Linked DNA regions of Bradyrhizobium sp. WD16. The main gene of each other region encodes a partner of the protein of the gene in region 2 in a complex. Links are inferred from orthologs where the notes say so. Each region holds a gene or a part of one and is shown on either strand. Other genes may lie near its edges.

Evidence for each region.
Region 1: the proteins of ccmB (region 2) and ccmE are in contact, whole or in part, in a solved structure (PDB 8CE8), measured with the Escherichia coli proteins. The link is inferred for Bradyrhizobium sp. WD16 from one-to-one orthologs.

The regions. Positions count from the first base shown.
Region 1 is NZ_CP028908.1:5,685,615-5,693,538, forward strand. What follows is about bases 3,439-6,365. They hold ccmE (cytochrome c maturation protein CcmE), read right to left. Parts: upstream 5,204-6,365; coding sequence 4,673-5,203; downstream 3,439-4,672. Other genes in these bases: DB459_RS26260 (heme lyase CcmF/NrfE family subunit), read right to left, coding at 3,439-4,676; ccmI (c-type cytochrome biogenesis protein CcmI), read right to left, coding at 5,305-6,365. In the rest of the region: DB459_RS26245 (response regulator transcription factor), read right to left, coding at 1-57; DB459_RS26250 (Do family serine endopeptidase), read right to left, coding at 440-2,014; DB459_RS26255 (cytochrome c-type biogenesis protein), read right to left, coding at 2,155-2,688; more of DB459_RS26260, read right to left, coding at 2,691-3,438; more of ccmI, read right to left, coding at 6,366-6,414; DB459_RS26275 (hypothetical protein), read right to left, coding at 6,601-7,924. UniProt on the Escherichia coli protein: Heme chaperone required for the biogenesis of c-type cytochromes. Transiently binds heme delivered by CcmC and transfers the heme to apo-cytochromes in a process facilitated by CcmF and CcmH.
Region 2 is NZ_CP028908.1:1,807,152-1,815,060, forward strand. What follows is about bases 1,610-4,521. They hold ccmB (heme exporter protein CcmB), read left to right. Parts: upstream 1,610-2,691; coding sequence 2,692-3,351; downstream 3,352-4,521. Other genes in these bases: ccmA (heme ABC exporter ATP-binding protein CcmA), read left to right, coding at 2,093-2,695; DB459_RS08360 (amidohydrolase family protein), read left to right, coding at 3,520-4,521. In the rest of the region: aconitate hydratase AcnA, read right to left, coding at 1-1,588; more of DB459_RS08360, read left to right, coding at 4,522-4,623; DB459_RS08365 (heme ABC transporter permease), read left to right, coding at 4,666-5,397; heme exporter protein CcmD, read left to right, coding at 5,403-5,576; DB459_RS08375 (DsbE family thiol:disulfide interchange protein), read left to right, coding at 5,573-6,172; DB459_RS08380 (helix-hairpin-helix domain-containing protein), read left to right, coding at 6,357-6,719; DB459_RS08385 (CoA transferase subunit A), read left to right, coding at 6,947-7,765; DB459_RS08390 (CoA-transferase), read left to right, coding at 7,767-7,909. UniProt on the Escherichia coli protein: Required for the export of heme to the periplasm for the biogenesis of c-type cytochromes.

The DNA.
Region 1 (7,924 bases), 3.9 Mb from region 2 along the record:
TGCCTTGACGAGGTAGTCCGCCGATTCACGATCGTCTTCGATGATCAGGAGCCGCATCTGTGTGCCGGGCGTATGCGCATTCGATGATGGTTGATTGTCGGATGATGAAGGGGCGGAGGTCCGGATGGCGGCCCGGACAACGTCGGACGTCGGGACCGGGTCTGACGAAGTCACGATGTTAGGCTCCGGTCACCATGGCGCGCAGTTCGCGCCCATGCAAGCGCCCGTTGAGCGCCCGATGGGGCGCCCTCTTGAAAAGGGGACGGGCGGCGAAGTGGGGGAACGCTTCGCCGCCCGCGGGTCCTTCCGACAGAGGGGGGCTGTATCCACCGGAAGGTGATGGTGGGGACGGGCCGATGGCCCGTCCCCCGGAAAGGACCGTCGGCGGGGGCGACATTGCCGGCGATTCTTCCCTAACTCGATACTGACGCGTTTGCGGTCAGCTCCGGTCGAGCGGCAGCGCCACGAAACGCGAACCGTCACCCGAGCGCACCCGCATCAGCACACTGTTCTTGTTCTCCTTGCGCGCGTCGGCCAGTGCCTCGCGCACCGCGTTGGGGCTCTGCACCGCCTTGCCGGCGACTTCGAGAATGACGTCGCCTTCCTTGAGGCCCCGCTCCGCCGCGGGACCGCGCGGATCGACGCTGGTGACGACGACACCGTCCTTGCCGGCGCCGGCGACCGAGTTGGCGGGCGCGAGGTTGAGGCCGAGCTTCGGCAACTCGGTGCCCTTGCTCGCGCCGCTGTCGCTGTCGTCATCCGGCTTGGCCTTGGCCTCGATGGTGTTCGGCAGTTCGCCGAGGGTCAGGGTCACCGTCTTCTCCTGCCCCTTGTGCAGCAGCGACAGCTTGACGCTGTTGCCCGGGGCAAGGCCGCCGATGGTGCGGGCGAGTTCGCGCGCATCCTTGATCGATTTGCCGTCGACCCCGGTGATGACGTCGCCGGATTCGATGCCGGCCTTGGCCGCGGGCCCGCTGGCCTGCGGCTCGGCGACCAGCGCGCCTTCGGCCTTCTTCAGGCCGAGGCTGTCGGCGATCTCCGGCGTCACCGGCTGGATCTGGACGCCGATCCAGCCGCGACTGACCGAGCCCTTCTCCTTGAGCTGCTTGACCACCGACTGCACGGTGGCGGCCGGGATCGAGAAGGCGATGCCGACGCTGCCGCCCGACGGCGAATAGATCGCGGTGTTGACGCCGAGCACCTCGCCCGCGGTATTGAAGGCCGGGCCGCCGGAATTGCCCTTGTTCACGGGCGCGTCGATCTGGATGAAATCGTCATAGGGGCCGTTGCCGATGTCGCGGCCGCGCGCCGAGACGATGCCGGCGGTCACGGTGCCGCCGAGGCCAAACGGATTGCCGACCGCGAGCACCCAGTCGCCGATCCGCGGCTGGCTCTCCGACAACTTGGCAAAGGGGAAGTCGGTGCGGCCGTCGATCTTGATCAGCGCGAGGTCGGTGCGCTGGTCCTTGCCGATCACCTTGGCGGTGTAGGTCTTGCCGTCGTCGGTCGTGACCTCGACCTTGTCGGCGCCGTCGACCACGTGATTGTTGGTCACCGCGAAGCCGTCGGCGGAAATGAAGAAGCCCGAGCCCTGGCCGGTGACGGCGCCGCGGCCGTGCGGACCACGCAGGTTGGGAATTCCGTCGGGACCGCCGAAGCGCCGGAAGAATCGCTCCATCGGCGAGCCGGGCGGGAACGGATTGTCGTCACCGTCATTCGACGACAGCTTTTCGTTGATCTTGACCTTGACCGAGATCACCGACGGTTTCACCTGCTCGACGATGTCGGCGAAGCCCACCGGTTGCTGGACGTTGCGCACCGCCGTATTGACCTGGGCATGCGCCGCGGAACCGAGGATCGAATTGTTTGGCGACGCCGCATCGAGACCGTAGCCGGCGATGCCGAGCCCCGCGACCACCGACGCCATCAAGGCGAGCCGGCGAGCCGCAAGCAGGGGCCGCCGCGCCGACGGCACGGTCTTCGGGGAGGACAGGTCGGGCGAACGTTCGGTCATGCAAATCTCCAGCCTTCTCGAGGGCGCTGCGCCCTGCTGCATGACTGAAGATGGGGCTGCCGCCCTTACAGCGCCCTGTCGGCGGCATTAATCTTTCGTAATGGAGCGGTTGCGCCGAAGCCCTGTCCGGCCGTGGCGGCTCAGCCCTTCTGCGGCGGCTGTTCCGCCATCAATTCGCGCAGCTTGGCTTCTTCCTCGGGGGTCAGCCGGCTCGCGGCGACCGCAGCGGAATCGGCCTCTGGCGGGGCGCGGCGACGGCCGTGGCGCCACAGGAACACCCCGCCCGCCAGCAGCACCAGCGGCGGCAGCAACCACAGCAACAGGGTGTGGCTGTCGAAGCGCGGCTTGAGCAGCACGAATTCGCCATAGCGCGCCACCAGGAAATCGATCACCTTGGCGTCAGTGTCACCGGCGGCGATGCGCTCCCGCACCAGAAGGCGAAGATCGCGCGCCAGCGACGCATCGGAATCGTCGATCGACTGGTTCTGGCAGACCATGCAGCGCAATTCGCGCGACAGGGCTCGCGCCCGCGCTTCCTTGGCGGGGTCGGCCATCACCTCGTCGGGCTGGACCGCCCGCGCCGCGAACGGCGCGCCCAGCGCAACGACCAGCAGCACCGCGGCAAGGCCGCGGCGCAGACGGAACAGCGGGCGAAACAAGGCAGTGCGCCGCATCGTCATTCCGCCGGTTGCAGGGCGCGCGCCGCCTTGGCCGGCTTGGGCGCCCCCACCCGCAGGCGGCGGTCGGAGAGCGACAGGCCGCCGCCGATCGCCATCACCACCGCGCCGAGCCAGATCAGCAGAACGAGCGGCTTGTGATAGATGCGCACGGCGATGCCGCCGTCGGCGGTGGCCTCGCCCAGCGAAATGTAGAGCTGGCTGAAGCCTCGCGACATCAACGCCGCTTCCGTCGTCGCCGAGCCACGCGCGGCAAAACTGCGCTTGGACGGCGTCATCACGCCGATCGCGCGGCCCGCGCCCGTCGCCACCGTGAAGCGGCCGATCATCTCGCGGAAATTGGGTCCCTGGCGCTCGCCAAGATCGACCAGTTGCAGGTTGTAGCCGCTGATCGAGGCGACATCGCCCGGCTTCATGGTCGCGATGTACTCGCTGCTCCAGGTGGTCTCGCAGACAATGCCGATCAGGGTGAGACCGAGGCCGGCATGGGCGATCATGGTGCCCCAGGCCGAACGCGGCAGTCCGCCGGCGCGGCGCAGCGAGATGGAAAATGGCGCGCGGAACAGAGCGATGCGCTCGGCGAAGTCGGTGAGCGCGCCGAGGATGACGAAGACACCTAGTCCGATCGCCAGCGGCGCGAACACGGCGCCGCCGCGGCTGACGGCGAGTACGATCGCGGCCGTGAACAGGGCGATGCCGCCGGCCACCATCAGTCGCTGCGCCGCGCCGAGCAGATCGCCGCGCTTCCAGGCGAGCAGCGGCCCGAACGGCACCGCCGCCAGGAGCGGCAGGAACAGCGGCCCGAACGTGAGATTGAAGAACGGCGCTCCGACCGAGATCTTCTCGCCGGTCAGGACCTCGAGAATCAGCGGATAGAGCGTGCCGACGAATACGGTGGCGCAGGCGGTGGTCAGGAACAGATTGTTGAGGACCAGGGCCCCTTCCCGCGAGATCGGCGCAAACAGGCCGCCCTGCTTCAGGGCCGGCGCCCGCCAGGCATAGAGCGCGAGGCTGCCGCCGATGAAGAAACACAGGATCAGCAGGATGAAGACGCCGCGGCGCGGATCATTGGCGAAGGCATGCACCGAGGTCAGCACGCCCGAACGCACCAGGAAGGTGCCGAGCAGCGACAGCGAGAAGGTCAGGATCGCGAGCAGGATGGTCCAGACCTTGAGCGCTTCGCGCTTTTCCATCACCAGCGACGAGTGCAGCAGTGCGGTGCCGGCGAGCCAGGGCATCAGCGAGGCGTTCTCGACCGGATCCCAGAACCACCAGCCACCCCAGCCGAGTTCGTAATAGGCCCAGTACGATCCCATGGCGATGCCGAGGGTGAGGAATATCCAGGCCATCAGCGTCCAGGGCCGCACCCAGCGGGCCCAGGCGGCGTCGATCCGGCCGTCGATCAGCGCCGCGATGGCGAAGGCGAACGACACCGAAAAGCCGACATAGCCGAGATAGAGCAGCGGCGGATGGACGGCGAGGCCGATGTCCTGCAGCACCGGATTGAGGTCGCGGCCCTCGATCGGCGGATTGGCGAGACGCAGGAACGGATTCGATGTGATCAGGATGAAAAGATAGAACGCGGTCGCCACCCAGGCCTGCGCCGCCAGCACCAGCGCCTTCAGCGAGGCCGGCAGGTTGGTGCCGAAGCCCGCGACCAGGCCGCCGAACAGCGCCAGGATCAGCACCCACAGCAGCATCGAGCCCTCGTGGTTGCCCCAGACGCCGGTCACCTTGTAGAGCAGCGGCTTCATCGAGTGGGAATTCTCGTAGACGTTCGCCACCGAGAAATCCGAGGTGACGTGCAGCGTCACCAGCGCGGCGAAGGCCAAGCCGGCGAACAGCATCTGCGCCAGCGCTGTCGACGACGCGAGTTGCATCAGTGCCGGATCGCGCCAGCGGGCGCCGATGACGGGAATGCTCGCCTGGATCAGCGCCAGACCGAGCGCCAACACCAATGCATAATGGCCTGCCTCGGCGATCATTTCGCGGTGGCCTCCGCGGTCGGTCCGGCGCCCTTCGCGCCGCTGGTCGCCGATGCATTCGCGGCATCGCCCTCCGTCACGCCCTTCCTGGCGTAATCATTCATCCAGTGACCGTCCTTCTTGAGGGCATCGGCCACCTCCTTGGGCATGTAGTTCTCGTCATGCTTGGCGAGGACGGTGTCGGCGCGGAACACGCCGCCGGCATCGATCGCGCCCTCGGCGACGACGCCCTGGCCCTCGCGGAACAGGTCGGGAAGAATGCCCTTGTAGGCCACCGGCAGATCGGCCTTGCCGTCGGAGACCTCGAACTTCACCGCGAGGTTGTCGCCGCGCACCAGCGAGCCCGGCTGCACCAGGCCGCCGAGACGGAAACGCTTGCCGGGCGGAATGTGTTTTTCGGCGGCCATCGACGGGGTCGAGAAGAACACGATGGAATCCCGCAGCGCGTTGAGCACCAGCGCCGCTGCCACCGCGAGCACCGCGATCGCGCCGCCGATCATGGTCAAACGCCGCTGCTTCCGGGTCATCCGCCCACTCCTTCGCCTTGCGTCCTGCGCCTGCCGCCCTGGCGCCGATCGGATCGGAGCGAAGGCTCAGGCCTGTCGTTTTGCCGCGTCGTCGTCACGCGCTACCCATCGAGGCCGAGATCCTTCAAGCCGTCGTTGAGCTTCTGCAACCGCGCGGCGTCGCGGCCGAGCGCCTGACGCGCATCGGCCCGCGCCGCCTTCGCCTTGTCGGTCTCGCCGAGCACCATATAGGCACGAACCAGCCGCAGCCATCCCTCGGGGTCGTCGCCATTGTCCTTCAGGCGCGCGGCGAGACGATCGACCATGCCGCGAATCATGGTGTCGCGGTCGCCGGCCGGCATGTTCTTGGCGGCGGCGACGTCCGCCGCACTCGGCCCGGGCGCAGCATTTCCGCCGACACGGGCCAGCGCCGCCTGGACCAGCGGCCGCCACGGCGCGCTCGGCGGCGCGCCCGCCAGCAGCGCCTGCCAAGTCGCCGCGGCCTCGGCCGTGCGGCCGTCCTGCTCGGCGGCAAGGCCGAGAAAATAGCGCGCCTTGACGTCGCCGCCGTCGAGCGCGGCGGCGCGTTCGAATGCCGCCTTGGCATCGGCGGTGACGACGCCGCCGGCGGCGGCCACCATCGCCTCGCCGAGATCGGAATGCCGATCCGCCGTCTCGCCGCCGGAGGTGATCAGATTGCGGAACGCGCGCACCGCATCGTCATAGCGTCCCTGCCGCATCAGCACCGGGGCAAGCACCTGCCAGCCGCGGGCATCGCCCGGATTCTTTTCCAGGTGAGCCTGAACCTGCGCCACCAGGGCGTCGAGCGAGGCCGTCGTTGTCGCCTGCTGGCGCGTCCGCTCGGCGAGCGGCAGGTCCGGCAATTGCGGCGAGCCGAGGCTGAGATAGGTCGCGATGGTCAGAGACGGCAGCCCGATCAGCGCCACCAGCGCGACCGCACGCCGCAGGTTGCGCGACGTGGCCGCCGACGAAGCTCCGCTCTCGGCGGCGCTCGCCGCCAACAGCCGCCGCCCGATCTCGGCGCGCGCCGCCTCGGCCTCCGCCGCGCCGATCAGCCCCGCGGCCTGATCGCGCGCCACTTCGGCCAGCTGGTCCCGATAGACCACCGACTCGCTGCCGCCACCGACCTTGGCCGGCCTTCGCCCAAGCGGCCAGAGCACGGCGAAGACCGCGGCGACCGTCATCAAGGCAAGGATAAACCACAGTGACATGAAAGACTTACGCCGGGATTCGGCCCGGATCCGAAGGCACGACAGCCGCACACAATGGCCGGGTTACACCACGGCTGGTACCCCCCGCGCAATTGCGATTTGGCGCGGTCCCCTTCAGGTCTTTACCGGAGGTGGCGAGCACAATTGGGGCGCCTTGAAGGTTCCCGGCGACTGGCAGGCGGGCAACTAACCGGCGCGGGAGGCCTTGCGCTCGCCGGAGAGCGCCACATCGGCGGCCTTGCGCATCAGGGCGGCATAGTCGTGGCCGAACAGCACGTCGCAGAAACGGATGGCGGCATCGACCTGCATCTGGCGGAACGGCCGCGTCTTGGGGTCGCTGGCGCGTAGCGATTCGACCAGGGCCTGGGTCGCGGCCTCGGTGTATTGCTGCAGATCCGAGAAGGTTCGCAGCGTCACCTCGTTGATCGCCAGCTCGCTGGCGTAGGTACGGCAGACCGCGACGAAATCGATCAGCGCCGCAGTCTCCTCGATCTCGGTCGGATCGAGGCGAGAGGCCGCGGTGATGTCCTTGTCCGGACGCTGGCGCAACAGCCGCCGCACCCGTCCCGGCACGCCCTCGAGTTCGGCACGCAGGATGTTGGAGATCTCGGCGCGGATCGCGGAGAGCCGCTTGCCCCAGGCGGACTCGTTGCGGATGTCGAGTTCGGTGCGCAGGCCGCGCAGCCCGTCATGGATGATCTTGAGCCGGTGCGACAGGCTCTCGAGCCGCCCCTGCTTCATGTCGGTGCGCAGTTCCGACACCAGCTCCGACAGATCGTGGATGACCATGGCGACGGCAACGCCGTAATTGGTGGCGGCGACGCGGATCTCGTCGTCGGAACCGGCGACGGCGACCGCAAGGCGGATCACCTGCCACGGCGACGCCAGCTTCTGGATCAGGAGCGACAGCGAAAACGGCAGCGCCTCGGCCGTCTGCAGCGACGGCACGTTCATCGCCGCCTGCACCGCGGCAAGCTGGGACTCGGCGAGGTTGCGCACGTTGCCGGCAATGCGCGCCGAGAAACTCTCGAGCGGTTCGCGATTCTTGAGCACCACCGCGGTGGCCGCCAGGTCTTCGACCACGGCCGGCCCGCCGACCCGGCTCAACGCCCGCTGGTCGGCGCCACGCCCCGTCGAGGCGACCTGCTCGATCGCATTCGCCGCCGCGAGCTGGACCTTGCGCGTCGCCTGCTCCACCGTCGCGGCGGGGCCGCTGCGCAAGGCGGCATCGAGCTCGGCGACTTCGCCGACGATGGCCTCGCCCTTGAGCCAGTTCCAGATCTGGTTCAGCGACACGCGCCGGATCTGGCCCGGCCGCAACGCCGCCTTGGTGTCGACCAGGAAGGGCTCGAGCGGGCGAAATACCAGGCGCGCGGGGTCTTCGGAGCGTTGCCGCTCATTGCTGTCGGTGGCGCGCACGACCAGGCGCAGCTGCTCCAGCACCAGGCTCGCCACCGCCACGTCCTGGCCGCGCTCGACCGCACGCTCGAACTCGCGCATCAGCAGCGCC
Region 2 (7,909 bases):
CGTTGTCGTTGATGGTCTTCGAGATCTCTTCCGGCAGCGGGCCGGAATTGCCGATGCAGGTGGTGCAGCCGAAGCCGACGAGGTTGAAGCCGACCTTGTCGAGATCCTTCTGCAGGCCCGAATTGGCGAGATATTCGGCGACCACCTGGCTGCCCGGCGCGAGCGAGGTCTTCACCCACGGCTTGGCGGTGAGGCCCTTGGCCGCGGCGTTGCGCGCCAGCAGGCCGGCGCCGATCAGCACGCTCGGATTGGAGGTGTTGGTGCAGGAGGTGATCGCGGCGATCACAACGTCGCCGTGGCCGATATCGAAGTTGCGGCCGTCCACCGCATAGCGATGGTCGGCGTCATCACCCTTCTTGTACTCGGCGGCGAGCGCGGCGGCGAAGCCTTCCGCCACCGCCGGCAGCGCGACGCGGCCTTCGGGCCGCTTCGGCCCGGCCATCGAGGGCACCACGTCGCCGAGATTGAGCGTGAGCGTCTCGGTGAAGACGGGATCCTCGGTCTTGGCCGTGCGGAACAAGCCCTGGGCCTTGGCGTATTTCTCCACCAGCGCCACCCGCGCCGAGGCGCGACCGGAGATCTTCAGGTAGTCGATGGTTTCGGCGTCCACCGGGAAGAAACCGCAGGTCGCGCCGTATTCCGGCGCCATGTTGCCGATGGTCGCCTTGTCGGCCACCGAGAGATGATCGAGGCCCGGGCCGAAGAATTCGACGAATTTGCCGACCACGCCCTTTTTGCGGAGCATCTGCGTGACGGTGAGCACGAGGTCGGTGGCGGTGACGCCTTCGTTGAGCGAGCCGACGAGCTTGAAGCCGATCACTTCGGGCAACAGCATCGACAGCGGCTGGCCGAGCATCGCCGCCTCGGCCTCGATGCCGCCGACGCCCCAGCCGAGCACGGCAAGACCGTTGACCATGGTGGTGTGGGAGTCGGTGCCGACCAGGGTGTCCGGATAGGCGACCTCGAAGGTGCCGGTCTTCCGGCCGATGGTCATCTTCTGCTTCTTGGTCCACACCGTCTGCGCCAGGTATTCGAGATTGACCTGGTGGCAGATGCCGGTGCCGGGCGGCACCACCGAGAAGTTCGAGAAGGCGCTCTGGCCCCACTTCAGGAACTCGTAGCGTTCCTGGTTCTGCTTGTATTCCTCGGCGACGTTCTTGCCGAAGGCCTGCTTGTTGCCGAAGAAATTGACGATCACCGAGTGATCAATGACGAGATCGACCGGCACCAGCGGGTTGATCTTCTCAGCATCCCCGCCAAGCGCCTGCATGGCGTTGCGCATCGCCGCGAGATCGACCACGGCCGGCACGCCGGTGAAGTCCTGCATCAGCACCCGCGCCGGACGGAAGGCGACCTCATGCTCGAGTTTGCGCTTCTTCAGCCACTTCGCCACCGCCTGGATGTCTTCCTTGGTGACGCTGCGGCCATCTTCGTTGCGCAGCAGATTCTCCAGCAGCACCTTCATGGAGAACGGCAGTCGCGAAATGCCCTTCAGACCATTCTTCTCCGCGGTGGGAAGGCTGTAATAGACATAGGTCTTGGCGCCGACCTTGAGGGTCTTGCGGCATTTGAAGCTGTCGAGCGACATGAGGGAAAAATCCTGCGTGGACGGTGAGCCCCGAAGAGGGAGTATTAAAGTACCGCTATGCAGCGCGCGGCGGCAAGTCTCGCAGAGCACAAACGCAGCACTTCGGCCGCGTTTATAATCGTTTTGAACTGGCCGCCAAGGCCTTCGCGGAACAGCACTAAGTCTGACCCGGGGCCCGCCGCGGAACGGCATGAAAATGCACGGATCCGGCGGCCAGCAATGCCGGAGAGCGAGCGGCAACGCAATTGCCTACAGGGGGCTTGCCGCGAAGGGCGTAGGCAATTGCGAGACGCCACACTAGCATCATTATGATTCTAGTGCGGTTTTGGATCTGACGCGCGTACAGAGCGCGCGCTCCAATGCTGATACGAGCGTCAGATCCACCGCGCGAGGCCGGCAGGGCGCGGGTGCTCCGCCTCTATCTTTTTGATCGTGCGTGATCTTTAACGCGTGGGCGGGACCGGGGGCGAATCGGCGCCCCGAAAGCGGAGCGTGGGCGAGATCATGCGGTTGAGCGGCGTCGGCCTGACCTGCATACGCGGCGGGCGCCAGGTCTTTGCCGGCCTGGACGTGGCGGTGAACGCCGGCGAGGCCCTCGCCGTCACCGGCCGCAACGGCGCCGGCAAATCGTCGCTGCTGCGAATTGTCGCCGGCCTGCTGGTCCCCGCCGCAGGCGGCATCGCGCTCGAGGGCGGCGACGACGAACTCACGGTGGCGGAGCAGGCCCACTATCTCGGCCATCGCGACGCGCTCAAGCCGGCGCTTACGGTGGCGGAAAATCTGCGGTTCTGGCGCGACTTTCTCGGCGGCACCGCCACCGATGTCGACGCCTGTCTTGCCGCCTGCGGGCTCGGCCATGCCGCGGCGCTGCCAGCCGCCTACCTCTCCGCCGGCCAGAAGCGACGGCTGTCGATGGCCCGGCTGATCGCGGTCCGCCGCCCGCTCTGGCTGCTCGACGAGCCGACCTCGGCGCTCGATGTCGACGGCCAGGCGCTGGTGGCGCGGCTGATGGCCGATCACCTCGCCTCCGGCGGCCTGATCGTCGCCGCCACCCATCTGCCGCTCGGAATCGCCGCAGGCGAGATGCGGATCGGAGGCGAGGCATGATCGCACTGATCCGCCGCGACCTCGCCATTGCCCTGCGCGCCGGCGGCGGTGCGCTGATCGGCGTGCTGTTCTTTCTCACGGTGGTGGTGCTGATGCCATTCGCCGTTGGGCCGGACCTCGCGCTGCTCAAGCGGCTCGGCCCGGCGATCCTGTGGCTCGGCGCGCTGCTCGCGAGCCTGCTGACGCTCGACCGGCTGTTCACGGCCGATCACGAGGACGGCTCCCTCGACCTCATCGTCATGAGCCGCCGTTCGCTCGAACTCGCCTGCCTCGCCAAGGCCTGCGCCCACTGGCTCGCCGCCGGACTGCCGCTGATCGTGGCGACCCCGGTGCTCGGGCTGCTGCTCAATCTCGACGGATCGACCACCGCGACGGTGGCGCTGACACTTCTCATCGGCACACCGGCGCTGACCCTGACCGGCATGATCGGCGCGGCGCTGGCGGTGACGCTGCGGCGCGGCGGCCTGCTGCTCTCGGTGCTGGTGCTGCCGCTGTCGATTCCGGTGCTGATCTTCGGCGTCGCCGCCTGCAACGCGGTGGTCACCGACGGCGTCGCTCCCGCGGCGCCATTGTCGATCCTGGCGGCGCTGACGCTGGCGGGACTTGTGGTCGGGCCACTCGCCGCCGCCGCAGCGCTGCGACAGGGGCTCGATTGATCCTGAAGCGAAACTGAAACGTCAATGGCGGCGAAGCAGCCGCCATTGACGCCTGCCCGGGCGTGCCGCAAAAACACCCGACTATCCTGCTGATTGCTGATCGCGATAAGTTTTCCCTTCCCCCCAAGAAGCCCTTCCCTGAAACGGCACAGCGGCAGAGTAACCACGATGAAGCTTTTCGAACGGGACATTGCAGGCAGCGCCTGCCGTTGCTGCGTCAGCCGCCGCAGCCTGCTCAAGGGGGCCGGCGCCGTGACCGCCACCCTGGCCGCCACCGCGGCCCTGCCCGGCATCGCTTCGAGCCAGTCCGCGACGGAACAGAGCCCTGCAGCGGAGAAGCCGACACCGTTCCGGATCGACGTGCATCATCATCTGGTGCCGCCCGACTACGTCGGCGCGATCCACGGCAAACTGCCGCCGCTGCCAGCGCCGAGCGCCAACTGGACGCTCGCCAAGAGCCTCGACGACATGGATACCGCCGGCGTGCAGACCGCGATGCTGTCGGTCACGACGCCGGGCCTGTGGCTCGGCGACGCCACCTCGAGCGCCAGGCTCGCCCGTGCCTGCAACGAATATGCGGCAAAGCTGATCGGCGACAACAAGGGCCGCTTCGGCTCATTTGCCGCGGTACCGCTGCCCGCGGCCGACGCCACCCTCGCCGAGATCGCCTATGCGCTCGACACGCTGAAGCTGGACGGCATCGCCGTCTTCACGAGCTATGAGGGCAAATGGCTCGGCGACGCCGTCTTCGTGCCGGTGTTCGACGAGCTCAACCGCCGCAAGGCCGTGGTCTGCGTGCATCCGACCACCGCCGCCTGCTGCGGCAACCTCATTCCCTACATCCCCGACAACGTCATCGAGTTCGGCACCGACACCACCCGCACCATCGCCAGCCTGGTGTTTTCCGGCGCCGCGGACCGCTGGCCGGACATCAAGTTCATCTTCTCCCATGCCGGCGGCACCATGCCCTTCCTGATCGAGCGCTTCGAATTCCTGGCGCGCATGCCCCAGGCAGCGAAAATGCTGCCGAACGGCGTCCGCGCACCGCTGCAGCGATTCTATTATGATACGGCGCAGGCCTCGAACCCGGCGGCGATGGGCGCGTTACGCAAGCTGGTGCAGCCGAGCCAGATCGTGTTCGGCACCGATTTTCCGTTCCGTACCGGCGCAGAGCACGTCACCAATCTGGCCCATTGCGGTTTCGGAGCCACCGATCTGCACCGCATCGAGCGGGACAACGCGCTCGGCCTGCTGCCCCGGCTCCGGGTTTGACCGCACTGACATTACCCGTCCTCCTGTGATAAGGCCGCCGCCATGGCCCTGATCGACCTCGCCAACCCGACCCGCTTTCTGGCACTGACCCGGCGCCTGATGCCCTGGCTCGTCGCCGCCACCGCGATCGTTCTCGCCGGCGGCCTCGTTCTATCGGCGCAGGCGCCCGACGATTATCAGCAGGGCGCCACCGTCAAGATCATGTTCATCCACGTGCCCAATGCCTGGCTGTCGATGTTCGTCTGGGGGGTGATGAGCGTCGCCGCGCTCGGCACGCTGGTGTGGCGCCACCCGCTGGCTGACGTCGCCGCCAAGGCCGCGGCGCCGCTTGGCGCGGCCTTTACCTTCCTGGCGCTGGTCACCGGTTCGCTGTGGGGCCGGCCGATGTGGGGCACCTATTGGGAATGGGATGCCCGCCTGACCTCGGTGCTGATCCTGTTCCTGATGTATCTCGGTATCATGGCGCTGTGGCGCGCGGTCGAGGATCCTTCACGCGCCGCGCGCGCCGTTGCGGTGCTGACCCTGGTCGGCGCCATCAACCTGCCGATCATCAAGTTCTCCGTGAACTGGTGGAACACGCTGCACCAGGGCGCCTCGGTGGTCCGCATGGGCGGCCCGACGCTCGACAGAGCCTTTCTCGTTCCGCTGCTGGTGATGGCCGTCGGCTTCACCTTGCTGTTCGTGACCCTCCACGTCGCCGCCATGCGCAATGAGATCCTGCGCCGGCGGGTGCGCAGCCTGCAGATGCTGCAGGCCAGCCGGCAACCGGCCTGAGGCGCATCGTGCTCGGACCCTACGCCTCCTTCATCGTCAGCTCCTATGCCGTGGCCGCCATCGTGGTCGCCGCCCTGGTCATCTGGGTGATCGCCGACTATCGCCGTCAGAAGACGGTGCTGGCCGATCTCGAAGCCAAGGGCATCACCCGCCGCTCCGGAACAGAGGTCGCGCCATGAGCGAATCGCAAGAGCCGCGCCGGCGCAGCCTGCTGGTGGCACTGCCGCTGGTCGCTTTCGCCGCGCTCGCCGCGGTGTTCTGGTTTCGCCTCGGCTCCGGCGATCCGTCGCGGATTCCCTCGGCGCTGATCGGCCATCCGGCGCCGGCGACGGCGCTGCCCGCACTCGCCGAGCTCACCAGCGACGGAGGCGCCGTGCCCGGTCTCGATCCGGCGCGTCTCAAGGGCAAGGTCAGCATCGTCAACGTCTGGGCGTCGTGGTGCGTGCCCTGCCATGACGAGGCGCCGCTGCTGCTCGAACTCGGCAAGGACGCCGGCCTGCGCGCCCGCGGCCTGCAATTCGTCGGCATCAACTACAAGGACGCGGCCGACAATGCCCGCCGCTTCCTCGGCCGCTACGGCAATCCTTTCGACGCCGTCGGCGTCGACGCCAACGGCCGCGCGGCGATCGAATGGGGTGTCTATGGCGTGCCGGAGACCTTCATCGTCGGTCGCGACGGCACCATCGTCTACAAGCTGGTCGGTCCGATCACCGCGGACAATGTCGGCACCGTGCTCAAGCCCGAGATCGTCAAGGCGCTCGGCGCCGGAAGCTGAATTTTCCTGCTGCTGAGCCGTCGAATTATTTCGCGCGTTTAGCTGGCGTTCATTTGCCGGCCATGGCGCCGCCCCAAATCGGCAGCTAGCTTGGCTCCGCCGCCAGATGGCGGATCGCTTCGGGCGAATTTCAGGGCAATTCGATTCGCTCGTTCCTAATTGGTCTCCAGGAGGGACAACTCGAATGCGTCATTTCACGCTTGCAGCATTCACCGCGCTCGGCCTCATGGTCGCCTCGCCGCTGATGGCCCAGACCCCGGCGCCGACGACACCATCGACCTCGAAGATGGCGCCTGCCGCAACCACCAAGATGGCGCCCGCTGAATCCAAGATGGCGCCCGCAGCCAAGACCGAGCTGCTCGACATCAACACCGCGACCGCCGATCAGCTCGACGCACTGCCCGGCATCGGCAAGGCCTATTCCGCCGCGATCATCAAGGGCCGACCCTACAAGGGCAAGGACGAACTGGTGCAGAAGAAGATCCTGCCGCAGAAGACCTACGACGCAGTCAAGGACAAGATCATCGCCAAGCAGTCGAAGAGCTGAGAGACGGCGGTCGCCACCGATTTTTCAAGCCGCCCTCGATCGCACCGGCCGCCCCGCCGGTGCGATTTTCTTTGATCGATCACGGCAGGCGTTTTTTCATGGCGCCTTCCCGGCCGCGGCGCCTTGACCCCTGGTCGACTTGGCGAAATCATCGCGCCCTCGATCGCATCGAATGCCATCCCTCGGCCGAACGGGCGCGCCAGTCGTCCGCGGCAACGGAGAACGCCATGGGCGAGATCGTCTCGCTGGAACGTCTTGCGGCGCAGGTGCGCCCCGGCATGAAGCTCGCCGTCCCGGCGGACTATGCCGGCGTCGCCATGACCGCCACCGCCGCCATCGTCGCCGCCCGCCCCGCCAACCTTCACCTCGTCGGCGTTCCGGTCACCGGCATGCAGGGCGACATGCTGATTGGCGAAAACCTCGTCGGCACGCTCGAGAGCAGCGCGGTCACTCTCGGCGAAGCCGGCGGCGCGCCGCGTTTCGTCGACGCCGTGCGCCACGGCGCCCTGCGGCTGATGGACGCCACCTGCCCGGCGGTGCATGCCGGCCTCACCGCGGCGCAGAAGGGCGTGCCCTTCATGCCGATCCGCGGCATCATCGGCAGCGATCTGCTCAAGACCCGCACCGACTGGAAGATCATCGACAATCCTTTCGCCGACAACGATCCGATCGTGGTGGTGCCGGCGATCCAGCCCGACATTGCGCTCTTCCATGCCCCGGAAGCCGACCGCTTCGGCAACGTCCGCATCGGCCGCCGGCGCGAACTCGCCACCATGGCCTATGCCGCCAAGGCGACGCTGGTGACCGTGGAGCGGATCAGCGACACGTCGCTGCTGCACGGCGAGGATTCCGCCGCCGGCGTGCTGCCTTCGCTCTATGTCGCCAGCATCGCGGTGGCGCCACGCGGCGCCTGGCCGATCGGGCTGTGGGGCGCCTATCCGGCCGATTCCGCCGAGATCGCGCGCTACGCCGCCATGGCACGCACGGCCGAAGGCTTCGCCGCCTATATGGACGGCTTCGCCCGGCGCTTGCACGAGGCCGCCTGAGATGTCGTCCGCCGCCACCGACTACTCGCGCCGCGAACTCCTGATCGCGACCATCGCCGACCTGCTCGACGGCATCCGCCATGTCGCGGTCGGCGCCTCCTCGCCCATTCCCGCCGCCGGCGCCATGCTGCTGCGCGCCCGCAA